Regions from separate parts of the Streptomyces sp. NBC_00076 genome, predicted to be linked through region 3. Evidence: riboswitches for the same ligand, from Rfam matches in the RefSeq annotation. Region 3 holds a riboswitch; each other region holds the start of a gene.
What was found. A riboswitch is a leader RNA that binds a small molecule or an ion and turns the genes downstream of it on or off. The one in region 3 is predicted to bind cobalamin.
Positions count from the first base shown of each region.

Region 1: linked by a shared signal. The riboswitch ahead of OHA64_RS15840 (CbtB-domain containing protein) and the one ahead of OHA64_RS11015 (cobalamin biosynthesis protein) in region 3 are both predicted to bind cobalamin.
Region 2: linked by a shared signal. The riboswitch ahead of OHA64_RS04235 (CbtB-domain containing protein) and the one ahead of OHA64_RS11015 (cobalamin biosynthesis protein) in region 3 are both predicted to bind cobalamin.

Region 1 is NZ_CP108242.1:3,469,967-3,480,143, forward strand. Features, by position in the region: gene OHA64_RS15820 (hypothetical protein) at 1-175, shown strand, start outside; gene OHA64_RS15825 (DUF1775 domain-containing protein) at 130-876, shown strand; gene OHA64_RS15830 (DUF6174 domain-containing protein) at 995-1,462, shown strand; gene OHA64_RS15835 (histidine phosphatase family protein) at 1,459-2,085, opposite strand; cobalamin riboswitch at 2,097-2,223, shown strand; gene OHA64_RS15840 (CbtB-domain containing protein) at 2,281-2,499, shown strand; gene OHA64_RS15845 (CbtA family protein) at 2,513-3,259, shown strand; gene OHA64_RS15850 (copper resistance CopC/CopD family protein) at 3,331-5,301, opposite strand; gene OHA64_RS15855 (hypothetical protein) at 5,371-5,889, opposite strand; gene OHA64_RS15860 (SulP family inorganic anion transporter) at 6,043-7,515, opposite strand; gene OHA64_RS15865 (carbonic anhydrase) at 7,593-8,201, opposite strand; gene OHA64_RS15870 (hypothetical protein) at 8,322-8,711, opposite strand; gene OHA64_RS15875 (hypothetical protein) at 8,914-9,096, opposite strand; gene OHA64_RS15880 (hypothetical protein) at 9,200-9,625, opposite strand; gene OHA64_RS15885 (hypothetical protein) at 9,905-10,177, shown strand, end outside.
Region 2 is NZ_CP108242.1:879,574-889,750, forward strand. Features, by position in the region: gene OHA64_RS04220 (hypothetical protein) at 91-903, shown strand; gene OHA64_RS04225 (histidine phosphatase family protein) at 1,167-1,757, shown strand; gene OHA64_RS04230 (CbtA family protein) at 1,787-2,542, opposite strand; gene OHA64_RS04235 (CbtB-domain containing protein) at 2,564-2,785, opposite strand; cobalamin riboswitch at 2,822-2,966, opposite strand; gene OHA64_RS04240 (glycosyl hydrolase family 95 catalytic domain-containing protein) at 3,098-5,440, opposite strand; gene gap (type I glyceraldehyde-3-phosphate dehydrogenase) at 5,606-6,604, opposite strand; gene OHA64_RS04250 (GlxA family transcriptional regulator) at 6,707-7,663, opposite strand; partial or broken gene OHA64_RS04255 (IS200/IS605 family accessory protein TnpB-related protein) at 7,796-8,074, opposite strand; gene OHA64_RS04260 (hypothetical protein) at 8,208-8,558, shown strand; gene OHA64_RS04265 (GlsB/YeaQ/YmgE family stress response membrane protein) at 8,704-9,000, opposite strand; gene OHA64_RS04270 (TetR family transcriptional regulator) at 9,227-9,904, opposite strand; gene OHA64_RS04275 (MFS transporter) at 9,910-10,177, opposite strand, start outside.
Region 3 is NZ_CP108242.1:2,402,144-2,412,320, forward strand. Features, by position in the region: gene OHA64_RS11000 (lysozyme) at 1-232, shown strand, start outside; gene OHA64_RS11005 (anion permease) at 396-1,652, shown strand; gene OHA64_RS11010 (hypothetical protein) at 1,696-1,917, shown strand; cobalamin riboswitch at 2,061-2,193, shown strand; gene OHA64_RS11015 (cobalamin biosynthesis protein) at 2,294-3,259, shown strand; gene OHA64_RS11020 (cobyric acid synthase) at 3,256-4,788, shown strand; gene cobN (cobaltochelatase subunit CobN) at 4,785-8,450, shown strand; gene OHA64_RS11030 (putative cobaltochelatase) at 8,447-10,177, shown strand, end outside.

The DNA of each region.
Region 1 (10,177 bases), 1.1 Mb from region 3:
GGAGGAAGTACTGGAGCACGTGGTGGTGCGCAGGGGCCCACCGCGACGGGAGCACCCTCCAGTCCTTCACCGGTCCTGGTGTCTGCGGGGCCGGATTCTCCCGTGTCTGCAAGGAGCTTCCCTGTGTCCATTTCCTCCCGTCCGCTGGCGTGTGCCGGCCGTCGTTTCGTCCTAGCCGGTGCCGTCGCGCTGACGGCCACGCTCGCCCTGGCCGCACCGGCCGCCGCACACGCGGAGGTCGAGGCCGACAAGCCTCAGGCCCTGGCGGAGAACGTCACCCTGAGCTTCGTCTCCGAGGCCGAGTCCGACTCTGCGGGCTTCACCGAGCTGCGCGTCGTCCTGCCCGAGGGCATCGCCCCCGCCGACGTCACCCTTGACGAGGGCCCCAAGGGCTGGAAGCTGACGGCCACCAAGGACGGCTACACCGTCGCCGGCCCGGCGCTGAAGGCAGGCGTCGACGGCGAGCACAAGATCAAGGTCCGGCAGCTGCCGGACGCGAAGGAACTCGCGTTCAAGACCGTCGAGACCTACAGCGACGGGGAGGTCTCCCGCTGGATCGAGCTGCCCACCGGCGGCAAGGAGCCCGAGCAGCCCGCTCCCGTGCTGAAGCTGAAGGCCGCGGCCCCGGGCGCCAAGCCGGTCAGCCCCAGCCCGACTGCGACGGTGAGCGCGACGCCCAGTGCGGCCGCCTCCACGCCTTCCACCGCCGCAAGCGAGTCGGACGCCTCGCCTGCTGCCAGTGACACGGCGGCCGACGAGGACGACGGCAGGTCCTCCGGCGCCCTGGTCGCAGTGATGGTCGTAGCCCTGCTCGTGCTCGGCGGCGGGGCCTGGTGGCTGGTCAAGCGCCGAGCTGCCTCCTCCAGCGAGAGCTGACGTTCGCCGTGGGTGCCTTGGGGCGGCACTGCCGTCGTCCCAAGGCACCGACAGGCACCACCGTGAACGTTCCTGGGTCGTCCGGCGTCACAGCGGTAACCGGACCCGAGGAGTCACCATGACCGCTGGACGTTCCCGTGCCCGATGCGTGGCCAGGGCCGCGCTGCTCGGCGCCTTCGTATGCGCGACCGCAGCCTGCGGCTCGTCGAAATCCGCCGAATCGACCGAACCCAACGAGCCGATGAGTACTTGGGAGGAACCGGCCTCGTACTCGTACACGTTGACGTCGAGCACCCAGGTCCTGGCGGGGACGTTCCGGGTGAAGGTGCGCAACGGGAAGGCGGCGGAGGTGGTCGGGCTGGACGAGGACAGCCGGAGGCAGGCGCAGGATCTGCCAGGCGACGTACCCACCATCGGCGAGCTGTTGAAGACACTGAATCGGGCCCGCAGCGAGGACGCTGACACGGCTGAGGCGGACTACGCCGCCGATGGCCACCCCCTGCGGATCTCCCTGGACTGGGACAAGAACTCCATCGACGACGAAGCCCTGTACACGATCAGCTCCTACGAACCGACCCCCGGCTAGCGCGACTCAACGCTCCCCACAGCACCGATCCGCAGGTTCCAGCGGCCGGACCGGCCGATGATTTGGAAGGCGGACACTGGCGGAACGTCGACGCGCCAGAACGACTGCTGAGGCGCGCCCATCGCGTGCAGCAGTGCTGCGCGCGCCACGGCCTGTTCGACCACAGCCACTACCCGGCCTGGATCGGCGGGCAGCTCTTCCAGCCAGGCGGCGATCCGGTGGCACACCTGCGCCACGGACTCGCCACCGTGCGGGGCCGCTTGCGGATCCGACATCCATACGGCGAGCCCGGCACCGTCACTGGCCGCGACCTCGTCCAGAGTCCGGCCCTGCCAGCTGCCCATGTCCATGTCCCGCAGGGCCGGCTCCATGGCGACGGCGTCCCATCCCAGGGCCTGGGCTGTCTGCCGGCACCGCTGCGAAGGCGCCGTCAGCCGGACGGTGGCCGCGGAAAGCGATCCGGCGACTCTGCGCGCCTGCCCCATAGCCCGCTCGTCCAACGCCGTGTCCCCACCGAAACGCACGTCGCGCTCCGTAGGGGCTGCGGCGCACAGCAGCGTGAGCCGGACGGTCATGAAGGGCCCTTTCCCCGAGGTCGGTTCATCGTAGGTGGCATACGCCATGTTGGCCGAAGTCCCTGTTGCCCCTACCATCTGGGGCGACAAGGACGACAGCGCCACGGAAGCCGGTGCAAGCCCGGCACGGTCGCGCCACTGTGTGCCACCCCGCCAGCCAGGCGAGGGTGGTGAGTCAGACCCAACGCTGTCGTCGAGTGCTCCACACGATGCGGGACGCGTAGTTCCCGAGGAGGTCTCGCCATGGCGCAGTCCACTGCCGCCCCCACCCCCACCACCCAGACCCTCACGCCGCTGCCGCTGCGGGCGATCGCCCCCTGGGCCGTCTTCTTCGGCGTCCTGATGCTGGTCCTGCTGTACTTCGTCGGCGCCGAGCAGGGCGCCACCGCCGTGGTCTCCGGTGAGGGCGTGCACGAGTGGGTGCACGACGCCCGCCACCTCCTCGGCTTCCCCTGCCACTGACGGAGCCCTCACCATGAACTCCGTCACCGTACGCACCTTGCTGGTACGCGGCATGCTCGCCGGCCTCGCCGCCGGCGTGCTCGCCTTCGTCTTCGCCTTCCTGGTCGGAGAAGGCCCCGTCGACGCGGCCATCGCGTTCGAAGAGGCCAACTCCCATGAACACGGCGGCGAGGAACTCGTCAGCCGCACCCTGCAGTCGACCGCCGGACTTGCCACGGGCGTGCTCGTCTTCGGCATCGCCATCGGGGGTATCGCGGCGCTCGCGTTCTGCTTCGCGCTGGGCCGCATCGGCCGGTTCGGGGCACGGGCGACGGCGGCGTTCACCGCGCTCGCCGGGTTCCTGCTCGTCTACCTGGTCCCGATCCTGAAGTACCCGGCGAACCCGCCCGCCGTCGGCAACCCGGACACCATCGGCAAGCGCACCATCCTGTTCGTGGGAATGATCGCCCTCAGTGTGCTGCTGGGCATCGCGGCGACCCTGCTGGGCCGCAGACTCGCCCCGGCGTGGGGCAACTGGAACGCCTCCATCGCCGCGGGCGTCGCCTTCGTCGCGGTGATGGCGGTCGCGATGGCCGTCCTGCCGCACGGGGACAACACGCCCAAGAGCTTCCCGGCGACCGACCTGTGGGAGTTCCGCCTGGCGTCGATCGGCATCCATGCCGTGCTGTGGGCCGGGTTCGGGTTGCTGTTCGGTTTCCTGGCCGAACGCGTCCTCGAGCCAAAGCCGGTCCGCGGGAAGGTCTCCTCACTGGCCGTCTGAACAGGAAGACATGCGGCGGGGCTACCGGGGGCGCGCCCGGTAGCCCCGCCGTTGCTGTGCCTGTCGGCCGGTCAGGCCGGTGTCGGGCGGATGGTCACGTCTTTGGCGACAGTGACCTGGTCGACGTCGGTGAGGCGCACGGTGACGTTCATGGTCCACACACCGGACAACGGAATCCGCAGCCGGTCGGCGGCAAAATAGCCTTTCCGGTCGACGAGTTTCGCATCCAGCGGACCGAGCTGCTGGGCCCGATGTGTGAGGGTGAGACGGAGTTCGGGAATAGCTATGAGGCCCCCGTCCGCTCCGTACACCACGGCTTCCACCGTGTTGTCGCCGACGCGCCCGGGTGCGAAGGTGATCTGCACCTTGCCGCTCCCGTTCGGAATCCCGGTGTCGAAGGGCACCATCACCATCCGCGCCGTGGGCGCCTGCGCTTCGGTAGCCGCAGCAGCGGTTTCCACGGCGGCGCGGCTGGGCTGGGTCCCGGTCAGAAGTGTGGTGATCGCCAGGACCACGACACCGAGGACGGCTTCAGCGGCGACCGAACGGCGCAGACTGCGCCGGTATCCGTCGGGGCCAGACAGGGAATCGGCAGGCGAATCAGCGCCCCCGGCCGCGTCGGGCGGAGCCAGCGGTCGAACCACGCTGTCCTCGCCGTCCGCTGTGCTCACGCTCGTCGAGGACGCCCCGACGGCGACGGCCTGTGCCACCCGCGCGGGTGCGGGTGAGGCTTGCGGCAGGGTTTCTACCGGCGGCTCGGGGACGAGTTGCGCGGTCCACTGGCGGGAGAAGGACGCCACCATCAGCACCACGACCACGGCTCCGGCCTTGAGGGCGAGGAGCCTGCCGTACTCGGTGGTGGTCACCGCATCCAGGGAGCCGACCTGGCGCCAGGACTGGTAGAGGCCGGTCGCGACCAGGACGACGACCGCGGCGAAGGCCAGGCGGGAGAAACGTGCGACCACCGACACCGGGACCGCCGTGCCAGTTGGTACTCGGTACAGCGCGACCGCCAACGCGACCAGACCCCCCAGCCATACCGCCATGGCCAACAGGTGCAGTACGGAGACGGGGATCGCCAGCGGGACCTGGATACCGGCGGAGGCGTGCTCGGCAGCAGCCCAGGTGAGAGCCAGACCGACGGCGAACAGCGCGCCCACAGCCTGCACGCCGGTCCCCAGGGGCCGTTGCTCAACAACCTCATCGGCCGCGGGCTCGACATCAGCAGCGGGCAGGGGCCGGGCGGTCAGGCGGGCGAGCCGGGTACCGAACCGTGTCAGGACAATGCCCACCGCGACGAGCAGTACCAGCCGTACTCCGAGAGCCATGCCGCTTCTGCCCGTGATGGTCTGGCCCATGAGCGACAGGTCGAACACCGAGGTGAGGCTCCTGCCGCTCTCGTACGGGCCGCGTAGGAGCAACAGGAAGAGGGTCGAGGCGGCAAGTGTCGCCCAGCCGGTCAGCAAGAGCTTGCGCAGTGGGCGCAGTCCAGCAGCAGCGGGCCAGCACGTCAGGACGAACAGGGCGACGCCGATCAGCAGGGCCAGGCCGCCGTAGGCGACGTAGCGGCCGATCTCGTACAGGCGGGCGGCAGCGGTGTCGTCCGTGGCTTCGGTGGCCACCACGGCCGTGGTGGCGGAGGGCTGTCCGATGGAGAAGGTGAACGCGCCGGAGATCGGGTGGCTGTCTGCGGAGACGGCCCGCCAGCCCACCGTGTAGGTACCTTGGGGCATCTTGCCAACCAGGGCCAACTGCGCGGTGTTCGGTTTGCCCGGTGCGTGCTTGACCGGCCCGCGGTCGACCCGCAGGTTCTTCGGGGACAGTACGCGCAGCGAGCCGTCGGAGAGGCGGACGGTTTCGGAGAAGGTGAGCGTGATCCGCTTCGGGGCCGTCTTGAGGACCGTGGAGTCCGCCGGGTCCGACCTGCTCATGGTGGCGTGGGCCGAGGCGGAACCTGCGCCACCGAGGAGGAAGGCGAGCACGGTGCCGACCAGGAGGAGGGCGGTCAGCGGTTTCCTGGTCCGGCGCGATGCCGTTTGCATGAAGCAGCCTCCAAGCGGCGGATCGTACGTCGCGGTCGCGGCGTGAGGGGAGAGAAAAGAGGGACGCCGTTACGACGCGCTCGGGGCCGCGCTCGGGCCTATGCCGCGCAGTTGCTGGATCTCACCGCCGAGCTTGGCACGGAACTGCTCCAGCATCGCCGGCTTCTTGACGCTGACGATCCAGCGCGAGCCGACCAGGTACTTGCCGCCATAGACAGCGGCGGAGTCCAGCCACGCCTGCTTGTACTTCTCCTCGGGGAAGGTGGTGATGAGATAGTCGATCTTCTTCGTGTGGCAGATGCCCTGGCGCAGTTCGTCCGCCTCGATACGGATCTTGGGCTTGCAGCCGGTCAGGTTGGCGATCACCTCGACCTTCGCCGGAGCCACGACCCCCGCTGCCGGGGCAGCGGTCACTGTCGTCGGCGACGCCTTGCTCTTGTCGGCGGCATCGTCCTGGCCTGCGCTGCAGGCCGTGGCCAACGGAAGGAGGGTCAGGCTCCCGGCCAGGGCTGCGCAACGAACCAGGCGGGCCGTGGGCGTGATGCGGCCGCTGCGTCCCCGCGACCGCTCCTGTGACTGCTGAGGCACGTCCTACTCCGTATCCGCGTATCCACGCTCTTCCTGTCCGAACCGACGGACAGGGGTACGACAAGGGGTACGGGTGAACGTAAGTGGCTGTTCACCCCGTATGTCATCGCGAGCCCGTGGGGCGGTCGGGACAACCGCCCCACGGGCCGGCACTCATGCCCAGGCGGGCGAGGGCTCGGGCTGGACGGTGTGGGCGTTGTGCAGGTCGGCCCAGTTCTGCAAGGCGCTCATGCAGGCGTGGTCGAGATGGCGCAGTCCGGCGAGGTTGAGCTCGACGGGCCGGTCGGGGGGCAGTTGCTCCAGGGTGTCGAGGATGTGCGGCAGACGCAGGAAGGTCGCGTGCCCGCGGATCCGCACCCGCACCGCGTCGTCACCGTTGTCGTCGACGTCGATGTGGACGTGCGAGGTCTCCCACGCCGCCTTGACCACCGACAGCAGCAGGCCGATCAGGACGCCTTCGAACATGTTGGTGACCAGGATCGCCCCTGCGGTGACCACCAGCACCACGGCTTCGCCCCGGTGCTCGCGCCACAGCGGGCCCAGTTCCTTGACGGGCATCAGTTTGAAGCCGGCGTGGATGAGGACCCCGGCCAGCGCGGCTGTCGGGATCATGCTCAGGGCGGAGGGCAGGAGAGCGGCGAACAGCAGCAGCCACACACCGTGCAGGACGCGGGAGACCTTGGTGCGGGCGCCCGCAGCCACGTTCGCGGAGCTTCGCACGATCACCGCGGTCATCGGCAGCGCGCCGAGCAGCCCGCATGCCGTGTTGCCAGCGCCCTGGGCCATCAACTCCTTGTCGTAGTCGGTTTTCGGGCCGTCGTGCAGCCGGTCGACCGCCGCCGCGCTGAACAACGACTCGGCGGAGGCGATCAGGGTGAACGCGACGATGGTGGTCAGCAGGCCGACGTCGGCCAGCTTCCCGAAGTCACCCAGCCCGGGCGGCTGGATTGCCTCTACCAGGCCGCTCACCTCGACCCGCGAGATGGGCAGGTCGAAGGCGAAGGTGGCGAGGGTGGCCGCGCCGACCGCGACGAGCGGGCCGGGCAACAGCTGCGCCTTGCCAGGCAGCTTCTTCCACAGCGTCATGATCGCGATGGTGCCGGTGCCGGTGGCGACCGCGATGAGTGCCGTGTTTGACATCAGGACGTCGACTGCCAGGTCGTACAGGCCCGCGACATTGGCCGTACCGCTGCCGGGGGCTTTTTGGCCGGCGAGCGTGTACAGCTGTCCGGCGATCAGTACCAGGCCGATGCCGGCGAGCATGCCGTGCACCACGGACAGGGAGATCGCCCTGAAGAGGCGGCCCAACCGAAGTGCACCCAGCGCGAGTTGGATCAAGCCGGTGGCCAGCACGATCACGCCGAGGGCGGGCAGGCCGTACTCGGTCACGGCGGTCAGGACGAGCACGGTCAGTCCGGCTGCGGGTCCGGATACCTGAAGGCTGCTGCCGGGCAGGAAGCCGGTGATCAGGCCGCCCACGATGCCGGTGATCAGGCCGAGTTCGGCCGGGACACCGGAGGCGACGGCGACGCCCACGCATAGCGGCAGGGCGACGAGGAAGACGACGAGGGAGGAGGTGAAGTCGGTCCGCAGCGCGGACCGCAGGGAAGAGAAAGGTGAGGTCATGGCGTTCTCTCTGTGGGGGAAGGAACGTCGCGTGAAGAGCGACCGAAGCGGACGTGCGGGACGTGTGCCTCGGCCGGTTACAGGGGCTTGAAGGTCCGGCTGCCCGGCGTGCAGGCCAGGACCTCGCCGGTCTCGACGGTGTAGAACCAGGCGTGCAGCCGCAGCCGCCCCGACGCGATACGCCGGGCCACGTAGGGGTAGCTGCGCAGGTGCTCCAGCTGGGTCAGCACGTGCTGCTGGGTGACGGCGGTGGGGTCGTCGCCCAGACCCTGGGTCTGCCAGGGCTCGTCGCCGGTGGCGCGGTATTCGGCCCAGGACAGCCAGCGGCGCAGCAGCGGCATCGTCTGGACGCTCTGCTCGCGCATCAGTCCCTGGACGGCGCCGCAGTGCGAGTGACCGCACACGACGATGTCGGGCACCTGCAAGACCTGGAGCGCGAATTCAAGGGATCCGGCGACGCCGCAGGCGGCCTGCGGCCGGTAGCGCGGGACGATGTTGCCCGCGGTGCGCAGTTCGAAGATGTCTCCGGGTCGGGCGCCGGTGAACATCGACGGGATCACCCGGGAGTCGGAGCAGGAGATGAACAGAGCCTGAGGCTGCTGGCCTCGGGCCAGCCGCTCGAACTCCTCCTGCTGGTCTGCGATCTTCTCGGGGAACGTACGGGCGTGCTCGATGAGCGATTGCATGATCGGCCTCGTGCTCTTCGTGGAAAGGGGAAAGGGCGCGAAGAGGGTGTGCTGCACCTGCCCGGTGCCCGCGTCATAGCGGGGCGTACGGGCCTGTGAGGGGATGCAGCACGCTGCCGATCAGCAGCGGAACGTCTGCAGGGTGCTCGGTGTGGGCGCTGTTCCGGCAGCCGGGTTCCAGGCGTCTCTCGCCGTACGCGGCTGGGCCGGGCCGGAGCCGGTGGAGGCGGTGGCGGTGGCCAGGTCGTAGGGCGCCTCATCCAAAGCCGGCGGCTCAGACGGGGACGGAGCCGCGCGGGGCAGCCAGGCGGGTGCGTCGGCCGTCTCCTCGTGATGCTCCGAGCCCGTGTGAACGCGCACCGAAACGGCCGCCGCTGCAAGCAGCTTCCGGGGCTCCGTCTCCACCGCTTGGGCGACGGGGGCTCCGGCGGCGGGAGCGGTGGTGGAGTGGTGTGGCGTAGCGAAGTGCAGCAGCACGGCCGCCGCCAGCAGCGCGACCGCTGCCACCATGCGCCGTATCACCACTGGACTCCCAAGACTTTGCTCTTGCCGACGCCGAAACGTTACCGGGCGCAGCTTCTCGTGCATGCTGAACTCCTGGGTAGAGAAAGTGAGATGGCCAACATCGCGCCTCGCGTTGCAGCGGCAATCTCCCAGTTGGGAGGGGGTTGCCCGATGTAGGGCCCGGATGAGGCAGGACCGCGGGAGGCCGCTATCCGAAGAGCGCCTTCAAAGCGGTGAGCGCACGCGGAGCGGGCGAGACGTCCGCTGAGGCAAGGTGTGTCAGTGGGATGGGATCGGCCTCGAGTTGGGCCGGTTTCGTCGGCGCGATGTGGGTGCGTGTGATCTCGGCGCGAACCAGCGCGCCGACGACGGCATAGACGTCCATGGGCATGGCAAAGCTCCTGCTGCTGCGAGTGGGAAGAGAGCGCGGCAGGCCGCGATCACGTCCCGGAGCCCAGATCGGGTGGGATGGTGACCGTGCGGCCCGGAGCTCCTCAGCAGCGCAGGACGACCGGGCCGGATGAGGCGACAGGCGCGAGGGAGCTTTTCGCTGTGGGTGTCGCGTCGCGCGTGGCCGGATCCGCGCCGGCGTGTGCGGCGGTGTCGGACACCGCGTTCCGGGGGGACAGATCGGCGAGCTGCCGCGGTCCGGGGGCGGAGGCGTCACAGGACTGCGAGGCATCCCCGTCCTCGTGATGTCCTTCGGCTCCAAGGCCGGTCACCACGGTGGGGGGCGTCAGATCACATGCGTGCGCTTTCGCGAGGGCGGCGCGCTGGCGGCAGCCGTCCAGATCGAGGGCCGAAACGTGGGCGAGGCCGGGACTGAAGGTCGCATGTAGCAGCGCGAAGAGGGCGAGCAGAACGGCAGCGCCCAGGCCGCGGCACGCCGCGGGTCGGGTGGGGCCGGTCGTCTTCCGCATCGGATCTCCTCGGGCGCTTTCTGCCAGGAAACCCCGCGCGGCGGCTGACGGCCCTTCGAATGAGCCCATCCACGGACGGATTCACCCGTTTCGGTGATCGGCCGCCCGGAGCGGTCCCTTTGTCACTTCCCCGAGGCGGCTGACAGGAAGGCTCTTTGAGCGCATGAAGGGTGGCACCCGGCCTCACACCCGCCCGACTCCCCATGCGTGCAATTAGTGAGTGATCGACTACCTTCTGTAGTGATGAGATTTTGGTCAGTACGCCGTGAGCGCCGTCCCGTGTCATGGACAGGGACGGCGCTGGTGGTGCTCCTGGCAGCTCTGGTGCATGTGCTGGGCTGTGCCCACGGCCCCGCCGCGGCGGGGGCGGGGCGGGCGGACGCCCTCCTCGTGGTCGCCACCGCGTCATGCAGCCAGCCGGCAGCGCCGAGCGGTTATTCGGCGCTCAAGGGCCTCGACCCCACTGAGGGTGGCGGGCCGCACTGCTGGAGTCTGGACGGACCAACGGCGCAACCGCCGCGCGACATCTCGCTTCTCGCCGAGGCGGCCCCC
Region 2 (10,177 bases), 1.5 Mb from region 3:
GTGACTGCCGCCCCGTAGCCATCGTCCGAGACACACTCGTGCGGCAGTCCCTTCGACTCCGGCCTCGAGCCGAGGAAAGGTTGTGCACTCATGTCGCAGAACACCTCAGTGACCGAACTGACATCGCAGTACACCACCCAGGTAGCCACCGACCTCGAACGCAACACCAAGGAGCAAGAACGCATCGGTGGGGAAATCGCCACGCTGCAGGAGCAGTTGGCGGCCCTCCAGCGTGACCACTCGGTGCTGACCAACATCCAGCAGGCGATCGGCACAGCACCGGCATCCGCGCAGCCCGCGGTCCCTTCGGACAGTGTCGCGGTACCCGCTCCCCGCAAGAAGACGGCCACCGGGTCCGGCACAGGCAAGCGAGCGGGAACGAAGAAGACCGCCCCTCAGCCCGGCCGGGCCGCAGCCGGCAAGACCGCAGCCAAGTCCACTGCCGGCAAGTCCACTGCCGAGAAGCCGGCTGCCGCCAAGGCGCCGGCGGGGAAGTCGGTTGCCGCCAAGGCGGTCGCCGGCAAGGCGACTGCCGGGAAGACGGCTGCCGGCAAGTCCGCTGCCGAGAAGCCCGCGGGGAAGCCCGAAGCCGCGAAGTCGGCCCAGCCGACGCTTGTCGACCTGGTCCGCCGCCACCTCACCGAGCAGAAGGAACCGCGTTCGGCAGCGGAGATCACGACTGCCCTCGACAAGTCCCACCCCGAGCGCGGCGTCAAGACCACCGTGGTGCGCACGACACTCGAAGGGCTGGTCGCCAAGAGCCAGGCGCAGCGCTCGAAGCAGGGAGCATCCGTCTTCTACACCGCTCCCGACGCGCCGAAGCAGACCGCACCGAAGCAGGCCGCACCCAAGCAGGCCGCACCGAAGCAGGCCGAGGAGCAGCCCGCAAAGGCCGACGCATAACCGAAGCGCCGCACAGTGTGGCACCTGACCGCGGCGTAGGCCTACGCGTCTCCGTCGCGCTCAACGACATCGCCGCCGCGCCCGCAGAGCTCGACCGCGCGGTCGGCGAGTTGGGGGCGCACGGCGAGCAGTGCACACCCGTCAAGGGCTGCACGCGTCGGGCCCGGTCGGTGGACGGCCGACCATCTCTGCCGACCGGCACACGCATGTGCCGTACCGGGTGGAGACCCGCACACCTTGACCGCGTCAGGAGGAGCCACCACGTGACCGCTCGCGTCACCTTCATCTCACCCGCGATGAGTTCGTCCCTGCGCCAGGCCCGCTTCGACGACGGGGGCTCGATCGACGCCGACGGGGCGGCGCGGGCCCGTGCCGCGGCGGCGTCCCTGCCGGCCGCCGTGCGTGTCGTGGTCTCTCCCACTGTGCGTTGTCAGGAGACGGCTGCCGCACTCGGTCTCGACGGCGCGCAGGCAGCGGAGTTGGCGGCACTGGAGGTGGGACGCTGGCGGGGCCTGACTCTGGCCGAGGTCGGCGCCGGTGAGCCGGAGGCGGTGACCCGCTGGCTCACCGACCCCGCGTCCGCGCCACACGGCGGGGAGTCCGTGGAGGACATGTGCGAGCGGGTGACACGCTGGCTCGCGGCCTCCCAGGACGCGGGCGGCCGTACGCTCGCCGTCGTCGAGCCGGAGGTCGTGCGGGCCGCGGTGGTCCACGTGCTGGGAGCGCCCTCAGCGGCCTTCTGGCGTCTCGACGTGCCACCGCTGACGGCCACCACCATCAGTGGACGCGTTGGCCGCTGGAACCTGCGGCTCGGGCACCCGTTGGACTCGGCCGAGGCAGTGGCGGACCACTGAGCGAAGCCGGCCCAACGGGCCCCGCGTCATTACGGAGCGGCTACGGTCGTCCCCGCGGACACCGTGGCCGGCTTCGGGTGCAACAGCCGCTGCGCCAGTTCACCGAAGACTAGGCCGAAACCTCCCCACAGCGTGATCTGCATGGCGAGGGCCGACAGACGGAACCGCCACAGCAAGGCGGCCGGGAAGTCGCTCGGCACCTCGTTGATGGCGGGCAGGAACGCGTACGCCAGCCCGATCACGACGGCGAAGCCGAGGACGGCGACGACGGTGGCGTACCAGGTGCCGAGCTTCGGCGCGAGCCGCTTGCCCGCGATCACCGCGGCGACCGCGAGGAGCACCCCGAGCACCATCATCAGGAAGTACAGCGTGGTGCGCTTGCCGATGGTGTCGTGGTCCCCCACCGCGGGCGGGTTGGCCGGGTACTTCAGGAACGGAACGACGTACACGGCGAGCAGCGCGGCCCCCGACAGCAATAGCGCCGTGGCCCGCGGGGTGAAGCGGCCCACGCGGCCGAGCGCGAAGCAGAAGGCGAGAGCGGCTATGCCGCCGAACGCCACCCCGTAGATGAGCACGCCGGTGGCGAGGCCCGCGGTGGACTGCAGGGAATGGGAGACGAGTTCGACCTCGTGCTCGTGGGCGGGGGCATGGGACTCCTCGAAACCGATGGCGCTGTCGACATTCGGTTCACCGAGGAAGTAGGCGACGATCAGGGCGAGCACGCCGGCGCCGAGGCCGGCGAGCATGCCCCGAACGAGCAGGTTTCTTACTGTCGCGGAGTTCATGGGGTGTGCGGCGTCCCTAGATCAGTGGCAGGGGAAGCCGAGGAGGTGGCGGGCGTCGTGAACCCACTCGTGGACGTCCCCGCCGGAGACGACTGAGGTCGCCCCCTGTTCGGCGCCGACGAAGTAGAGCAGGACCAGCATCAGGATGCCGAAGAAGACCGCCCAGGGGGCGATGGCCTTCAGCGGGAGCTTGGCGGGAACGACGGGCGTGGTGGTTGTCGGCTGGGCGACATGCTGAGCCATGGCAGGGCCTCCTCTGGGAGTTCGCGTCCCATCTCGGTGGTGCACATGACGACGGCCACGGGTCTGACTCGCGGTGCGCCCCCTCGGGGGACACCGTCCACAGTGGCGCGACCGTGCCGGGTTCTCACCGGCTTCCGTGTGCCGTCGTCGATATCAGAGCGACGGTACCGTGTGTCGGGTCCACCGCCAATACCGCCCCACCTGGCGTGATCGCGTTCTCCCCCGCCAGGTGACCCGGATCACCGTCCGCTCACCGGTCACACGCGAACGAGACAGGAGCACGCGGCGCTGCCACGTGCGGTCGCGCGCCGGTCATGCGGGCAGTCCCCAGCGCGGCGCCTCCTCGTTCGGCTCGACGGGGGTGATCCGCAGGTCGGGACGGTCGCCCTTGGCGGTGATCAGGGCGGACTCGCCCTTGCGCAGAGCGACTTGGATCGTCCCATCACCCAAGGACTCGTAGCGCAGCGGCCTCCCGCCCCCGTTCCGTACCTCGATCGGGCCGGGGACGCCATGCCGTACGACACAGGGGGCGCCCGCCTCGCTGACCAGCCGGACCCAGCGGGTCACCCCGTCCTTGCGTACGGCACTGAGCAGGAACGCCCCCTGGGTACGGAAGTTGTGCACCGCCAGATCCGCCCAGGCGGCGGGCAGCGCGGGGAAGACGCGGATGGTGTCGCCCCAGGACTGGCAGACCATGTCGTGGAGGGACTGGGCGGCCGAGAGGGGGGTCTCGATGACCGGGCCCGACTCCTTGTACATGGTGTTGGGCTGGATGAAGCGGGTCATCAGCTGTCCGAGGTAGCTGAGCGCGTCCTCGCCCTTTCCCAGCATGGCCGACATCGAGGCCGCGCCCGTGAACGTATAGCCCTGGAGGGCGCCTTCGAAGCCCACCCAGTGCGCCAGCGACTTCTCGATCAGGGCCTTTTCGTCGGGCGTACGGCCGGTGAGTTCGTACAGCGGGTACACCGCCAGGAGGTGTGAGTAGTGACGGTGCGACTTCGCGAAGGGGATGTCCGCGCCGATCATGAAGCCGTTGTCGTCGGTCGGATACGCGACCCGCCGGGTCAGGACGTCTCGCCAGCGCGGCGCCAACTCATCGTCGATACCGAGGAGTTCGGCGGAATCGAGGAGGGTGCGGCAGCCCCACGTCAGCAGCATCAGGTCGAAGTTGCAGTCCCGTGAGTTGCCCCCGTACTCGGGCGAGAAGGTGGCCGGCAGGTGCAGTTTGCCGTCGGCGCCCGGCTCCAGGAAGTGCAGGTAGTAGTTGATCGCCTTGCGGAGGAGAGGGAAGAGGACGTCGCGGAGGATCGACTCGTCCATCGTGTGGCGATAACTGAGCCAGACGTTGTGCAGGGCCCAGGTGAGGTTGCCGACCTCGGGAGTCGGCGGGTCCTGGCCGGGGATGCCGACGCCGTAGCCCAGTGCGGGGTCCGTCGCGCCACCGTTGACCAGCGAGGCGTCGGTGGTCCGCGGGATGCCCAGTGAGTCGGCGCGGTACGCGGGCGCCATCTCCGCCCTGAGGTTGTCCCGGAACTCACTCAACGCCCTCGTCACGGCGTCGAGTTCGAGGTGGTTGGAGCCGTGGATCAGCCAGTACTCCAATTGCACGTTCAGGTTCCACCAGGTCGCCGGCCATGGCGTGGGCTCCAGCCAGGGCCCGCTCGTGGCCATCGCGGGCGCGTCGCGCCGTGCCGCGGACGCCGTCTTGTACAGCTGGATCCAGTAGAAGCGCTGCATGCGGGCATCGGGCAGCGAGAGGAAACTCTTCCGGTAGTAGGCGTGCCACCAGGCGCGATGCGCCACCGCCAGTGCGTCGTACGAGAGTTTCGAGGCGTCCCGCACCGCGGCCAGCGCGCGCCCGAGCGCCGTCGGCTTCGGATACGAGTGCGCGACATGCACGTACAACGTCCGAGCACGCCCCCGCGTGCGCTCCCGCCACGCGGTGACGTGCTGCCCGCCGGCGAGCAGCGGCTGCACGGCGGCGGAGATGCCGTCGTACAGCCCCGTCTGGGCGGGCGGGTTGGCCTCGTACCCCTGAGGTATCGGCTTGAACGCGGCGCGCGGGCTGATCGCCTGCGCCGGGTGGAACTCCCACGTGAAGTCGCGCTCCCCCTCGCTCGGCGTCACCTCGATGGCCAGCACGGAGCGGGAGTTGTGCACCAGGGCGCGGATCGTGAGCGTGCCTCGGCCCGTGGTGAGCGTGCCGGTCAGTTCGGCGTCGTGCAGTCCGAGTCGCCAGTCGAGGCCGGTGATCGTGCCTACCGGCTCCAGTGTCAGGTAGCCGATCGGCAGTCGTGCGAGGCCGAAGAGCGACCCGAACTGCGGGCGGTGATCCTGGACTTCGGAGTGCTGCACGTTGAAACGGACGGCCTGGAAGGTGTCGGCTTCGGTGCCCGGTTCGGCGTAGATCCCCGAACCGAGGAAGCCATTGCCCAGATACGGGCCCTCGTACCAGGTCTTCGGCATCCGCTGCCAGACCAGGTCGGCGTCGTCGAGGACGGTGCGCCAGGGGTCGGAGCCCTGCGGGGCGGAGCTCGCCGCCGCGGCCGGGGCGGGCAGGCCTCCCGCGAGCAGTGTCCCGCCGAGCGCGGAGCCGGTGGCAAGTACCGTACGCCTGGACGGACGGCTGGAACGACGGCTGGACGGGCTGGGCATCGCGCCTCCTGGCTCGTACGACTCACAGAGATTCATCGGAGCTATCTCTGACCGAAAGGTAGAGATGGCGCGAGGAGTCGTCAACGCTTAGGAAGAGATCCGATGTGTTGGTTTGCGTGGGCGGATCCAAGGACCCGCCCGTTGCCCGTTCCAATTCCCGCTCGGTCAGGGGGTCGCGAGGAGCTCGAGCGTGTCGATCACACGGTTCGAGAAGCCCCACTCGTTGTCGTACCAGGCGACCACCTTCACGTGCCGGCCGTCGACCCGGGTGAGTTCCGAGTCGAAGATCGAGGAGGCCGGATTGCCCGTGATGTCGGAGGACACCAGCGGGAAGTCCGAGTACTCCAGGACCCCGGCGAGCGGCCCCTGAGCCGCGGAGCGGTACGCGGCCAGCACGTCCTCGCGCGTCACGTCGCGGGAGACGGTCGTGTTGAGTTCGACGATCGAGCCCACCGGAACAGGCACGCGGATCGAGTCACCCGAGAGCCTGCCCTCCAGGTTCGGCAGCACGAGGCCGATCGCCTTGGCGGCGCCCGTCGTGGTCGGCACGATGTTGACGGCGGCGGCTCGGGCACGACGTGCGTCGCGGTGCGGGCCGTCCTGGAGGTTCTGCTCCTGCGTGTACGCGTGCACCGTCGTCATGAAGCCGTGCTCGATGCCGGCGAGCTCGTCGAGCACCGCGGCCAGTGGTGCCAGCGCGTTGGTCGTGCACGAGGCGTTGGAGACGATCGTGTGCACGGCCGGGTCGTACGCGTCGGTGTTGACCCCGAACGCGAGAGTGACGTCGGCGCCGTCGGACGGCGCGCTGACGAGGACCTTCTTCGCGCCCGCATCGAGGTGCGCGCGGGCGGCCTTGGCCGAGGTGAAACGACCGGTCGCTTCGAGGACGATGTCGACGCCGAGTTCGGCCCACGGCAGCTGCGCCGGCTCACGCTCGGCCAGGACCGTGATGCGGCGGCCGTCGACCACCAGGGCGTCCCCGTCTGCGGTCACCGGACGACCGAGCCGGCCGGCCGTGCTGTCGTAGGCGAGCAGTCGCGCGAGTGTGGCCGGCTCCGTGAGGTCGTTGACGGCGACGACCTCAAGGGCGCTGTGGCGTTCGAGCAGGGCACGCAGCACATTGCGTCCGATGCGGCCGAATCCGTTGATGGCGATGCGAGTCATGAATGGTGTCCCTTCCGTTCGCCATCCAGCCTCGCTCGCGGCCGCGGCCACTGACAGCGGCGCGATCGCCACCGTTCAAAAGGATCGCGCCAGGTGGTGCGCCTACTCGCCCTGGGCGAAGGTGCGCCGGTACTCGCTCGGTGTGGTGGCGAGGATGCGCTGGAAGTGCGACCGCAGATTCGCACCGGTGCCCAGGCCGACGTCGGCGGCGATCTGCTCGATGCCGCGCTGCGAACGTTCGAGCAGTTCGCGGGCCATGTCGATACGGGCGCGCATAACCCACTGCATCGGCGTGTACCCGGTCTCTTCGACGAAGCGCCGCGAGAACGTGCGCGGCGAGACCGCGGCCCGCCGCGCCAGCACCTCCAGGGTGAGGGGCTCGCCGAGCCGCCGCAGCGCCCACTCGCGGGTGGCGGCGAAGCGCTCGCCGAGCGGCTCGGGCACACTGCGCGGCACGTACTGCGCCTGGCCACCGCTGCGGTAGGGGGCCGCGACCAGGCGTCTGGCCGCGTGGTTCGACGCGGCCACCCCGAGGTCGCCGCGCAGGATGTGCAGGCACAGGTCGATGCCGGAGGCGGCGCCTGCCGACGTCAGCACGCTTCCCTCGTCGACGAACAGGACGTTCTCGTCGACCTGTACGAGCGGATGCCGGGCCATCAGCGCCCGCGTGTAGTGCCAATGCGTCGTGGCGCGCTTGCCGTCCAGCAGACCCGTGGCCGCGAGCGCGAAGGCTCCCGTCGAAATGGCGGCGAGCCGCGCGCCCCGCTCGTGGGCGGCGATCAGCGCGCCGGCGACGGCCGGCGAGGGATCGTCGCGGTCCGGGAACCGGTACCCGGGGACGAAGACGATGTCGGCCCACGCGAGCGCCTCGAGACCGTGGGCGACGTGGTACGACAGGCCGTCGCCGCCAGTCACGAGACCCGGTTCCGCGCCGCACAGCCGCACCTCGTACGGCATGCTCGCGCGCGTGGTGAACACCTGCGCGGGAATGCCGACATCGAGCGGTTTGGCACCGTCGAGCACGAGAACGGCGACGCGACGCAGGCAGGAGGCTGACACGGTGACAGGGTACGCAGCTGCCTCTCCGCGTACGTCCTGAGCTCGCCTCCGTTCCGGCAGCCGGGGCTCATCGAAGACACGGGGAGGGCCCGCGCCTCCTGCCGGGAAGGTGAGGGTGCCGCTGAACCGTTCCTAAAGACTGAGCGGGAATGAGTTCTGTTGCCAGAGCTCGTGCTCAGCCGGGTGTCCCGAACGGTGTTGGGCACCCTGGTCGCCCGCTTTCGCTCCACGGCCTGGCGGCGCGCATCCGGTGCGCGGTCCGGGAATGTGGGGGCGGGTTCCCTCACGCCGCCGGGTCTCCGGTCGGGCCTGGGCGGTCCGATGCCCACGACGATCACTCTGGTCGTCGTGGGGCGGTGCCGTCCGTCGCCGGATCGGGTGTCCGAGGGCGCGTCGCCCGACCGCCGGGGCGCAGAAGGGGAAGACGGGGGATGGTTCGGAGGCGACGCAGTCCTCGGCCGCCCGTCAGTCCACAGCCGAGGAGGCCGTTGCCACCTGGGTCACCGCGGTCGTCCAGGGCAAGCCGAAGCAGGCGTGTCTGGTGATGGCTGAAGCGGCCACCTCCTCGTCGCCGGCTCAGGTCGGCAGCCCCTCGAAGTGCGACAGCAACACGCCCGACGTACGGAAAATGCAGAAAAACATCGGCCAGATCCGTACGTCGTTCACGCCCAAGCCGCCCACGAGCAACCCGAAGGTGGAGGTGGCCCAAATCCCGGTCACCGGAGGCAAAGCGGTCGTTCCAGCCGACAAGGTCGCCATCGACGGGCAGAGTCTCGACAAGGTCATCCTGTCCAACTCCACCGGAGTGAAGCCGGGCCAGTTGGACGTCAATGTGGAGTCCACCAAGATCGACGATGCCTGGTACGTGACGAACCTCGATTTCAACCTCGGCTGACCCACGAGTCGACGCTGGTCCTTTCCCTCCCACCTGTCCCTGCCAGTAGTCGCCGAAGACGCGAGCGCCCCCGCCTGAAGGCGGGGGCGCTCGCGCACCTCACTTCGTGTTGCTGTGCTCCGACCACGCCGACCACTCGGACCTGCTATGCGTGGACGTGTCCTCGCCGGTGTCCGCGGCCGTGCCCGCGGTTGGCGAACACCCGGTACAGCGCGAGGAGGATGACGGACCCGACGATGGCCGCGATCCAGGTGGACAGGTCGAAGAAGCCGTCGATCGAGTCGACGCCGAAGATCACCTTGCCGAGGAAGCCTCCGAGCAGGCCTCCGGCGATACCGATGAGCATGGTGATGATGATTCCGCCCGGGTCCTTGCCCGGCATGAGCGCCTTGGCAATAGCCCCGGCGAGCAGCCCGATAACTATCCACGCGATGATGCCCATAGCAGAGTTACCTCCCTGGCTTTCGGTTCGCCGGACGTGTTTCCGCGGAAGGCGTCGCCAAACAGACGAAGACGAAAACGCGGCCACAGCATGCCGTTACCGATCTTCAGGAAAGGCTGTCGTGAGGGGGCATCACCCCACTTCAGACACCCGCTCCGAGATCGTCCTGCGGTCCCTTCCTTTTCCTTCGCCGGACGTCACTCCGGGGTGGTCCCCGACACCTCGCTCACGGCGCCAAGCACGCCTGCACCGCGGGTGCGTACCGTTCGACGACGACGTCGACCGCCGTCGACCGCACCTCTTCGCCCCGCGCGATGCCGTACATCACGCCGAGGCCGAGCAGCATGCTCACGGCGAGTTCGGCCCGAAGTCCGGCGTCGGGGCCGTCGAGGCGCAGGGCGAGGCGGTCGCTCACCTGGGTGCGGAAATTGGTGCGGAGGGTGTCTCCCTGGTCGCCGTGGAGCGGGGCGAAGACGATCCGCAGCAGAGGGTCGGCTCCCTGTTCGGACTGGCTGACGAGCACATGGCGGACCATGTGCCGCCCGAGGTCTGCCAGTGGCGCGTCCAGCAGGGCGGCCGCGTCCTCCTCGAAGGACATCACCTGCGCGAAGAGAGCGTCCTTGTTGCCGAAGTACTTCATGATCAGGGGCGGGCTGACACCGGCCCGTTCGGCCACGGACTTGAGCGTGATGTCCGCGTGCGCGTGTCGTGCGAGGAGGTAGCGGGCCGCGCGTTGGATCGCCGCTCTGGTGGCCTGGGCGTCCCGACGGCTCGGACCCGTGTCCGTGGCCGCCGCGGTCGCTGAAATCGGGGTCGTGCTCGCGGAATTCGGCCCCGCGGTCGCGGAGTTCGGCGTCGTCGAGGCGGAATGTGGCCTGGTGCTGGAGGAGTTCGCTGACCTCATGGCTCTCATGCTCCCTCCAGCACCCGGTCCGCGGCCTGTCCGCCGCGCCGCCGGGACCATCGGCCGGCCTGGTCCGACTCACTGTCCTTCGGTATGGCGAGGGCCATCGCGCACCCGGCCAGTGCGACGGCGCCGGCCATGGCGAAGGCCAGCAGATAGCCGTGCAGAGTGGGCAGCGGCGCTCCCGCGACCGGGCTGGTGTGGTGGATCAGGACGGCGGCCACGGCGGCACTGCACACGGCCTGGCCGATGGTCCGCATCAGAACGTTGACG
Region 3 (10,177 bases):
GATCTACACCACCGCCCACTGGTGGAACACCTGCACCGGCGGCAGCCGCGCCTTCGCCGCGAACCACGCCCTGTGGGTGGCCCGCTACGACTCCGCGGACGCGGGAGCTCTGCCGACGGGATGGTCGTTCTGGACGCTCTGGCAATACGCCAACAGGGGCGGCCTGCCGGGGGACCAGAACCTCTTCAACGGATCCCTGAACGAGCTCAGAAAGTTCGCCAGGGGCGCGTAACCAAGGGGCACTTGGGCCGCACGGGTCCGGTGGGACTCGGCCGGACCCGGCGGTGCGATAACCATCGCTCCCGGACACCGTGTGGCCTGCTTCAGTTCATCTTCCGTTCATTCAGGTTACTTACGTTCGTCCGGCCAATGACTTCGAACGATTGCCTGGGTAAATGGAAAACTTCTCGCTGATCCTCGCGATTGTGGTCGTAACCGCACTCGCGTTCGATTTCACGAACGGTTTCCACGACACCGCCAACGCGATGGCCACGACCATCTCGACCGGCGCACTGAAGCCCAAGGTCGCGGTGGCCATGTCCGCCGTGCTGAACCTTGTGGGTGCCTTCCTCTCCGTGGAGGTCGCCAACACGATCTCCAAGGGTCTCGTCGACGAGAGCGGAATACGTCCCGAGGTCATCTTCGCCGCCCTGGTCGGCGCGATCCTCTGGAACCTGCTGACCTGGCTGGTGGGTCTTCCCTCCAGTTCCTCGCACGCCCTCATGGGCGGTCTGATCGGCGCCACCATCGCCTCGGCGGGCACGGGCGCCGTCCACGGTGACGTGCTCGTCACCAAGGTCCTGATCCCGGCGATCGCGGCCCCGATCGTCGCGGGGCTCGCGGCGATGCTGGCCACCCGCCTGTCGTACTCCCTCGGCCGGAAGGCCGACGGCAAGGCCGCCGAGAAGGGCTACCGCGCCGGGCAGATCGCCTCCGCCGGCCTGGTCTCCCTGGCCCACGGCACCAACGACGCGCAGAAGACGATGGGCATCATCACCCTGGCCCTGGTCGCCGGCGGTGCCGTCGCCCCCGACTCCGACCCGCCCACCTGGGTCATCCTGTCGGCGGGCCTGGCCATCGCGCTCGGCACCTACCTCGGCGGCTGGCGAATCATCCGCACCATGGGCAAGGGCCTGACCGACCTTCAGCCGCAGCAGGGCTTCGCCGCCCAGACCAGCGCGGCCACGGTCATCCTGGCCTCCTCCCACCTCGGCTTCTCCCTCTCCACCACGCACTCGGTCTCCGGTTCGGTGATGGGCGCGGGCCTCGGCCGCAAGGGCGGCGTCGTCCGCTGGTCGACGGCGACCCGGATGTTCGTGGCGTGGGGTCTGACCCTGCCCGCCGCGGCCCTGGTCGGCGCGCTCGCCGAGTACGTGACCGGGCTCGGGGACTACGGCACGGCCCTCGTCGCCGTCTTCCTGATCGCTTCCAGCGCGGCCATCTGGAAGGTCTCCCGTCGCGAGGTCGTCGACGCGAGCAACGTCAACGAGCCCAGCGGGACCGGTGAGCCGGCCGGTGTGGTGACCGCAGCGATCGCCGCCGTGACCCCGCCCCCGGCGGGCACCGTCACCGAGGAGCTCACGGCCACGATCCCGGCCCCGACCGCCGCGGCCACCGACGCCGCGACACCGCCGGCCACGACCACCGTCTGAGCCCGGTCACCCAGGCACCCACCGGCACGAAGGAAGAAGCAGTATGAAGATCGACTGGGCGGCCCTCGGCTCCGTCTTCGGCGTCAGCCTCGTGGTCACCGTGGCCCTCGTGGCCCTGTTCACCCTCGGCATCATGGGCCTGTCGCGCCGCGAACGGGCCACGGCCCAGGGCGACTCCGCCGCCCTCGCGGTCACCGGCGCGTACGCGTGCTTCGCGGCGTGCGCGGCCGCGGTGGCCTACGGGATCTCACTGATCGTCGCCTGACCTGCGACACCCGGACGACACATGGGGTGCGGGACGGTTCGCCGTCCCGCACCCCATGTCTTTTGTGACGGCTGTGACCGCGCGCGTGTGGGTCTCAGCACACTCTCCCTTCGCAGGTCAACGGCAAGTTGACGGCCCTTCCAAGTGCGTGGTGGACTGCCGGGGCCATGTACGGCGGCAGAAGAGGAAGCCGGTGCGAGTCCGGCGCGGTCCCGCCACTGTCACCGGGGTAGAAAGCCCCGGGAGCCAGGAACTCTCGCCGCCGGTCTCGTCGAACCAGGGCGTGGACACCCTGAGTGAGGACATATCGCCATGCTCGGCTGCCGTTCGAGATCCCGTAGCTGCGCCCTGTCTGTGACAGCGGTCGGCTGAGCCCATGCGTGCCGATCGCGTCTTCGCGTACGGCGCCGCCGCCGGCCTCCTCGGTGACCTGCTCCTCGGTGATCCTCGCCGTGGGCATCCGGTCGCCCTGTTCGGGCGGGCCGCGGGTGCCGTGGAACGGGTGTTGTGGCGGGACCACCGGGGCTGGGGCTCTCTGCATGCCGTCGTGTGCGCCGGTGGCGCCGTCGCGCTCGGGTCCGCGGCCGTTCGTGCCGTACGTACCTCACCCGCCGCTTCCGTCGCGCTGACCGGCGCCGCCACCTGGGCGGTCGTCGGCGGGACGTCGCTCGCGCGGGAGGCCCGGAGCATCGGGCGTGCGCTGGAGGCGGGGGATGTCGCCGCGGCGCGGGCGCGGCTGCCGCATCTGTGCGGGCGGGATCCGCAGGCGCTCGACGCCGACGGGATCGCGCGCGCGGTCGTGGAGTCGGTCGCCGAGAACACCTCCGACGCCGTGGTGGGGGCGCTGGTGTGGGGAGCGGTCGGCGGGGTCCCCGGGCTTCTCGGGTTCCGGGCCGTCAACACCCTCGACGCGATGGTCGGTCACAAGTCGCCCAGGTACCGGCGCTACGGATGGGCGTCCGCGCGGCTCGACGATGTCGCGGGCTGGCCGGGGGCGCGGCTGACCGCCGTCCTCGCGGCGCTCGCGGGACCCGATCCGCGAGGTGCCGTGCGCGCCTGGCGGGCCGACGCGGCACAGCATCCCAGTCCCAACGCGGGGCCCGTGGAGGCGTCGTTCGCGGGCGCCCTCGGGGTGCGGCTGGGCGGGACGTTGTCGTACGGGGGCCGGGTGGAGCACCGGCCCGTGCTGAACGGGGAAGGGCGGGCCGTCACGTCGCACGACGTCGAACGGGCGGTACGCCTCTCGGGGCGCGTCGGCCGGCTCGCGCTCGTCGTCAGCGTCGCCGCACGACTCGCCGCACGACTCGTGACCGGGGAACGAGCGAAGGGGCGTACGCCATGAACGGTGGTCTTCTGGTCGCCGGCACCACCTCCGACGCCGGCAAGAGCGTCGTCACCGCGGGGATCTGCCGGTGGCTGGTGCGGCAGGGCGTCAAGGTCGCGCCCTTCAAGGCGCAGAACATGTCCCTCAACTCGTTCGTGACGCGGGAGGGCGCGGAGATCGGGCGGGCGCAGGCCATGCAGGCTCAGGCCTGCCGGGTGGAGCCGACCGCGGCGATGAACCCCGTGCTGCTGAAGCCGGGCGGTGAACAGAGCAGTCAGGTCGTCCTGCTGGGGAAGCCGGTCGGGGAGCTGAGTGCTCGCGGCTATCACGGTGGGCGGCAGCAACAGCTTCTCGGGACCGTCCTCGACTGTCTCGCTCAGTTGCGGGGCACGTATGACGCGGTGATCTGTGAAGGGGCCGGCTCTCCCGCCGAGATCAACCTGCGGCGGACCGACATCGTGAACATGGGCATCGCCCGCAATGCGCGGCTTCCCGTGCTCGTGGTCGGTGACATCGACCGTGGGGGCGTCTTCGCCTCCTTCTTCGGGACCGTCGCGCTGCTCTCGCCCGAGGACCAGGAACTCGTCGCCGGGTTCCTCGTCAACAAGTTCCGGGGGGACGTCAGCCTGTTGGAGCCCGGGCTCGACATGCTGCACGGGCTGACCGGGCGGCACACCTACGGCGTCCTGCCCTTCCGGCACGGCCTCGGCATCGACGAGGAGGACGGGCTGCGTGTCTCGCTGCGCGGGACCGTACGGGAGTCGAACCTCTCCCCGCCCGTCGGCGAGGACGTCCTGCGCGTCGCCGTCTGCGCGGTCCCCCTCATGTCCAACTTCACGGACGTGGACGCGCTGGCCGCCGAACCCGGCGTCGTCGTGCGGTTCGTGGACCGGCCCGAGGAGCTGGCCGACGCCGATCTCGTGGTGATTCCGGGTACCCGGGGCACGGTCCGTGCCCTGGAGTGGCTCCACGAGCGGGGGCTGGCCGAGGCCATCAGGCGCAGGGCCGCCGAGCAACGGCCCGTCCTCGGCATCTGCGGTGGCTTCCAGGTCCTCGGCGAGCACATCGAGGACGACGTCGAGAGCCGTCGCGGGCATGTGGACGGGCTCGGGATCCTGCCCGTCCGGGTGCGGTTCGCCCGCGAGAAGACCCTCACCCGGCCCGTCGGGGAGGCCCTCGGCGAGCGGGTCGAGGGGTACGAGATCCATCACGGCATCGCCGATGTCACGGGCGGGGACACGTTCCTCACCGACGGCCAGGGGCACAGCCTGGACGGCTGCCGGGTCGGCCAGACCTGGGGCACCCACTGGCACGGCTCGCTGGAGTCGGACGGCTTCAGACGGGCCTTCCTGCGCGAGGTGGCGGCCGCCGCGGGCCGCCGTTTCGTGCCGGCCGCCGACACCTCGTTCGCCGCGCTGCGCGAGGAGCAGCTCGACCGGCTCGGCGACCTGATCGAACAGCACGCGGACACGGACGCGCTGTGGCGGCTCATCGAGTCCGGCGCGCCGCAAGGACTGCCTTTCATTCCACCGGGAGCGCCCGCATGAGCACAGTGTTGTTGTTGTCGACCGCCGACACGGACCTGCTGGCGGCCCGGGCCGCTTCGGGTGCCTCGTACCGGATCGGCAATCCGACCCGGGTGGACGTCACGGAGGAACTGCCGGGACTCCTCGAGGGCGCGGACGTCGCCGTCGTACGACTGCTCGGTGGCAAGCGGGCCTGGGAGGACGGGCTGGCGGCCCTGAAGGCGTCCGGTGTCCCGACGGTGCTGCTGGGCGGGGAGAGCGTTCCCGACGCGGAGTTGATGGCCGAGTCGTCGGTGCCCGCCGGAGTCGTGGCCGAGGCGTTGCGGTACCTCGTGGAGGGCGGGCCCGACAACCTCACCGAGCTGGCGCGCTTCCTGTCGGACACCGTGCTGCTGACGGGTGAGGGGTTCGTCGAGCCGCGGAAGATGCCCGAGTTCGGGGTGCACGGAGAGCGTGCGCTCGAGGCCGGCCGTCCGACCGTCGGCGTGCTCTTCTACCGGGCCCATGAGCTGAGCGGCAACACCGCCTTCGTGGACACGCTGTGCGACGCGATCGAGGCGAGGGGCGTCAACGCCCTCCCCGTGTACTGCGGTTCGCTGCGCGACGCGGACGCCGGGCTGTACGAGATCCTCCAGAAGGCCGACGCCCTGGTCGCCACCGTCCTCGCGGCCGGCGGCACCCACGCCTCGCAGGCCTCGGCCGGCGGTGACGAGGAGGCCTGGGACATCGGAGCCCTCGCCGACCTCGACGTCCCCGTGCTGCAAGGGCTGTGTCTGACGTCCTCCAGGAAGGCCTGGGACGAGTCGGACGCCGCCCTGTCCCCCATGGACGCGGCGATGCAGGTCGCCATCCCGGAGTTCGACGGACGCCTCATCACCGTCCCCTTCTCGTTCAAGGAGCGGGTCGACGACGACACGGCCGACGTGCCGGTGTACGTCGCCGACCCCGAGCGGGCCGCGCGGGTCGCCGGGATCGCCGTGCGGCACGCGCGGTTGAAGCACAAGCCGAACGCCGAGAAGAAGCTCGCGCTGGTCTTCACCGCGTACCCGACCAAGCACTCCCGGGTCGGCAACGCCGTGGGTCTGGACACGCCCGCTTCGGCGGTGCGGGTGCTGGACTCGCTCCGGGACGCCGGATACGTCGTCGAGGGCCACCCCGACAACGGCGACGAGCTGATCCACCGGCTGATCAACGCCGGTGGCCACGACGTCGAATGGCTCACCGAGGAGCAGCTGGCCGCCGCCCCGGCGCGCGTGCCGCTGGCCGACTACCGGGCCTGGTTCGACACGCTCGCCCCGGACCTCAGGGACGGCATGCTGGACGCGTGGGGCGAGCCACCGGGCAGCCTGTACGTGGACGGGGACGACATCGTGCTCGCCTCGCTCCAGTTCGGGAACGTCGTCGTGATGATCCAGCCGCCGCGCGGCTTCGGCGAGAACCCGATCGCGATCTACCACGACCCGGACATGCCGCCGTCGCACCACTACATGGCGGCCTACCGGTGGCTGGAGAACAGTTTCGGCGCCGACGCCGTCGTCCACATGGGCAAGCACGGCACGATGGAGTGGCTGCCGGGCAAGGGGCTCGGGCTCAGCGGCGGCTGCGCCCCCGACGCCGTACTCGGTGAACTCCCGCTCATCTACCCCTTCATCGTCAACGACCCCGGCGAGGGCACCCAGGCCAAGCGGCGCGGGCACGCCACCGTCGTCGACCATCTGGTGCCGCCGATGGCCCGCGCCGACACGTACGGCGACCTGGCCAAGCTGGAGCAGCTCCTCGACGAGTACGCGCTCGTCTCCGACCTGGACCCGACGAAGGCGCCGGCTGTGCGGGCGCAGATCTGGACGCTGGTGAAGGCGGCCGAGCTGCACCACGACCTGCATGTCGACGACCAGCCGGACGACGACTCCTTCGACGAGTTCGTCATGCACATCGACGGCTATCTGTGCGAGATCAAGGACGTGCAGATCCGGGACGGTCTGCACATCCTCGGTGGCGGTCCGGTCGGCGAGCCTCGGGTGAACCTCGTGCTCGCCGTGCTGCGGGCGTCCCAGGTGTGGGGCGGGCAGGCGAACGCGCTGCCGGGCCTGCGGGCGTCGCTGGCCGAGCACTTCGGACTGGTGGAGAAGGAGCTGCTCGCCGAGCCGGGAGCGCCGCTCAAGGTGCCGGTGGAGCTGACGGACCTCGTCGAGGGGCCCGCCCGTTCGGCGGCCGACGCGGTCGACCTGCTGGAGCAGCTGTGCCGGCGGTTCGCCGAGGGCATGGAGGAGCGGGGCTGGGCGGTCGCCGAGAGCGCGCCGCTGGTGCGCGAGGTGCTCGGCACCGAACTCCCCGCCGCCGTCGCCGTGCTGGAGTTCGCCTGCGCCGAGGTGGTACCGCGGCTGGCCCGGACCACGGACGAGATCGACCACATCCTCAAGGCGTTGAGCGGTGGTTACGTACCGGCCGGCCCGTCGGGCTCCCCGACGCGCGGGCTCGTCAACGTCCTGCCGACCGGCCGCAACTTCTACTCCGTCGACCCCAAGGCCATTCCGTCCAGGCTGAGTTGGGAGGTCGGCCAGTCGCTCGCCGACTCGCTGGTCCAGCGCTATCTCCAGGACACCGGCGAGTACCCGAAATCCGTGGGCCTGACGGTGTGGGGCACGTCCGCCATGCGCACCCAGGGCGACGACATCGCCGAGATCCTCGCGCTGCTGGGCTGCCGCCCGGTGTGGGACGACGCCTCGCGCCGGGTGACCGGCTTCGAGGTGGTCCCGCCGGCGGAACTGGGCCGGCCCCGCATCGACGTCACGGTCCGTATCTCCGGTTTCTTCCGGGACGCGTTCCCGCATGTGGTCGGGCTGATCGACGACGCGGTGCGGGCGGTGGCGGAGCTGGACGAGACACCGGAGCAGAACTACGTGCGCGCGCACGCCGACGCGGACACCGCCGAGCACGGTGACCGGCGGCGCGCGACCGCCCGGGTCTTCGGCTCCAAGCCGGGCGCGTACGGTGCCGGGCTGCTGCCGCTGATCGACGCCCGCAACTGGCGCAGCGACGCCGACCTCGCCGAGGTGTACGCGGTGTGGGGCGGCTACGCCTACGGGCGCGGGCTCGACGGGCGGGCCGCGCGCGGCGACATGGAGACGGCGTTCAAGCGGATCGCGGTGGCCGCGAAGAACGTGGACACCCGCGAGCACGACCTCGTGGACGCCGACGACTACTTCCAGTACCACGGCGGCATGGTCGCCATGGTCCGCCATCTGACGGGCACCTCACCGGAGGCGTACGTCGGCGACTCGGCGACACCCGACCAGGTGAAGACCCGCACGCTCGGCGAGGAGACGCACCGCGTGTTCCGCGCCCGGGTGGTCAACCCGCGCTGGATGGCGGCGATGCGGCGGCACGGCTACAAGGGCGCCTTCGAGATGGCGGCGACGGTCGACTACCTCTTCGGGTACGACGCGACGGCCGGGGTCGTCGACGACTGGATGTACGAGAAGCTCAGCGCCGAGTACGTCTTCGACCAGGAGAACCGGGACTTCATGAAGAAGTCCAACCCCTGGGCGCTGCGCGGCATCACCGAACGGCTCCTGGAGGCCGCCGAGCGCGGGCTGTGGGCCGAGCCGGACGCGGACACCCTGGAACGGCTGCGGGCCACCTACCTGGAGCTGGAAGGCGATTTGGAGGGCGACGACAAGTGAGTACCCCGTTCCCGTTCACGGCCGTCGTCGGCCAGGACGACCTGCGGCTCGCGCTGCTGCTGAACGCCGTGTCCCCGGCGGTCGGCGGAGTGCTGGTGCGCGGCGAGAAGGGCACCGCCAAGTCGACGGCGGTGCGGGCGCTCTCGGCGCTGCTGCCGGAGGTCTTCGTGGTCCCCGGCTGCCGTTTCTCCTGCGACCCCGCCTCACCCGACCCCGACTGCCCGGACGGACCGCACGAGACCGGCGGCGGCGCCCCGCGTCCCGCCCGCATGGTCGAACTCCCCGTCGGCGCCTCCGAGGACCGGCTCGTCGGCGCCCTCGACATCGAGCGGGCGCTCGCCGAGGGCGTCAAGGCCTTCGAGCCGGGGCTGCTCGCCGACGCGCACCGCGGGATCCTGTACGTCGACGAGGTCAACCTCCTCCACGACCACCTGGTCGACCTCCTCCTCGACGCGGCGGCGATGGGCGCCTCGTACGTCGAACGCGAGGGTGTCTCCGTACGGCATGCCTCGAAGTTCCTGCTCGTCGGGACCATGAATCCCGAAGAGGGCGAACTGCGGCCGCAGTTGCTCGACCGGTTCGGGCTGACCGTCGAGGTCGCGGCCTCGCGGGAGCCCGACCAGCGGGTGGAGGTGGTACGGCGGCGGCTCGCGTACGACGACGACCCGGCCGGCTTCGCCGCGCGGTGGGCGGACGAGGAGGCCGCCGTACGGGCGCGGATCGTGGCGGCACGAAAGCTGCTGCCGTCGGTGCGGCTGGGCGACGGGGCGCTGCGGCAGATCGCGGCGACCTGTGCCGCGTTCGAGGTGGACGGCATGCGGGCCGACATCGTGATGGCGCGGACGGCGACCGCGCTGGCCGCGTGGGCCGGGCGGACGGACGTGCTCGCGGAGGACGTACGGCAGGCCGCGCTGCTCGCGCTGCCGCACCGCAGGCGACGCAACCCCTTCGACGCGCCCGGACTCGACGAGGACAAGCTCGACGAGACCCTGGAGGAGTTCGGCGGCTCGGACGACGAGGATCCGGAACCCGACGGGCCCGGTCCCGACGGAGACGGCGGGGGCGGCGGACAGCCGCCGTCCGAGGGGCCCGAGGGCGGCGACACCGGTGCGCGGCCCGAGGCCGGGGAGCAGGACGGGGAGCCGCAGTCCCCCGGCGGCGGCTCGGGTGAGCAGCAGCCGACGCGGGCCTCCGAGCCCTTCCGTACCAAGGTGCTGAGCGTGCCCGGACTCGGTGAGGGTGCCGCGGGAAGGCGTTCGCGGGCGCGGACCGAGCAGGGGCGCACGACCGGGGCCCGGCGGCCCCGGGGGGCGCTGACCAAGCTGCACCTGGCGGCGACCGTACAGGCGGCGGCGCCGCATCAGCGGGCGCGCGGTCGGTCGGGGCGTGGGCTGGTCGTGCGGCGGGACGATCTGCGGCAGGCGACGCGGGAGGGGCGCGAGGGCAATCTGGTGCTGTTCGTCGTCGACGCCTCCGGGTCCATGGCGGCCCGGCAGCGGATGAGTGCCGTGAAGGGTGCCGTGCTGTCCCTGCTGCTGGACGCCTATCAGCGGCGGGACAAGGTGGGGCTGGTGACCTTCCGGGGTTCGGCCGCCGAGGTGGCGCTGCCGCCGACCTCCTCCGTGGACGCGGCCGCGGTGCGGCTGGAGTCGCTGCCGACGGGTGGCCGGACGCCGCTCGCGGCGGGTCTGCTGCGGGCGCACGAGGTGCTGCGGGTGGAGCGGCTG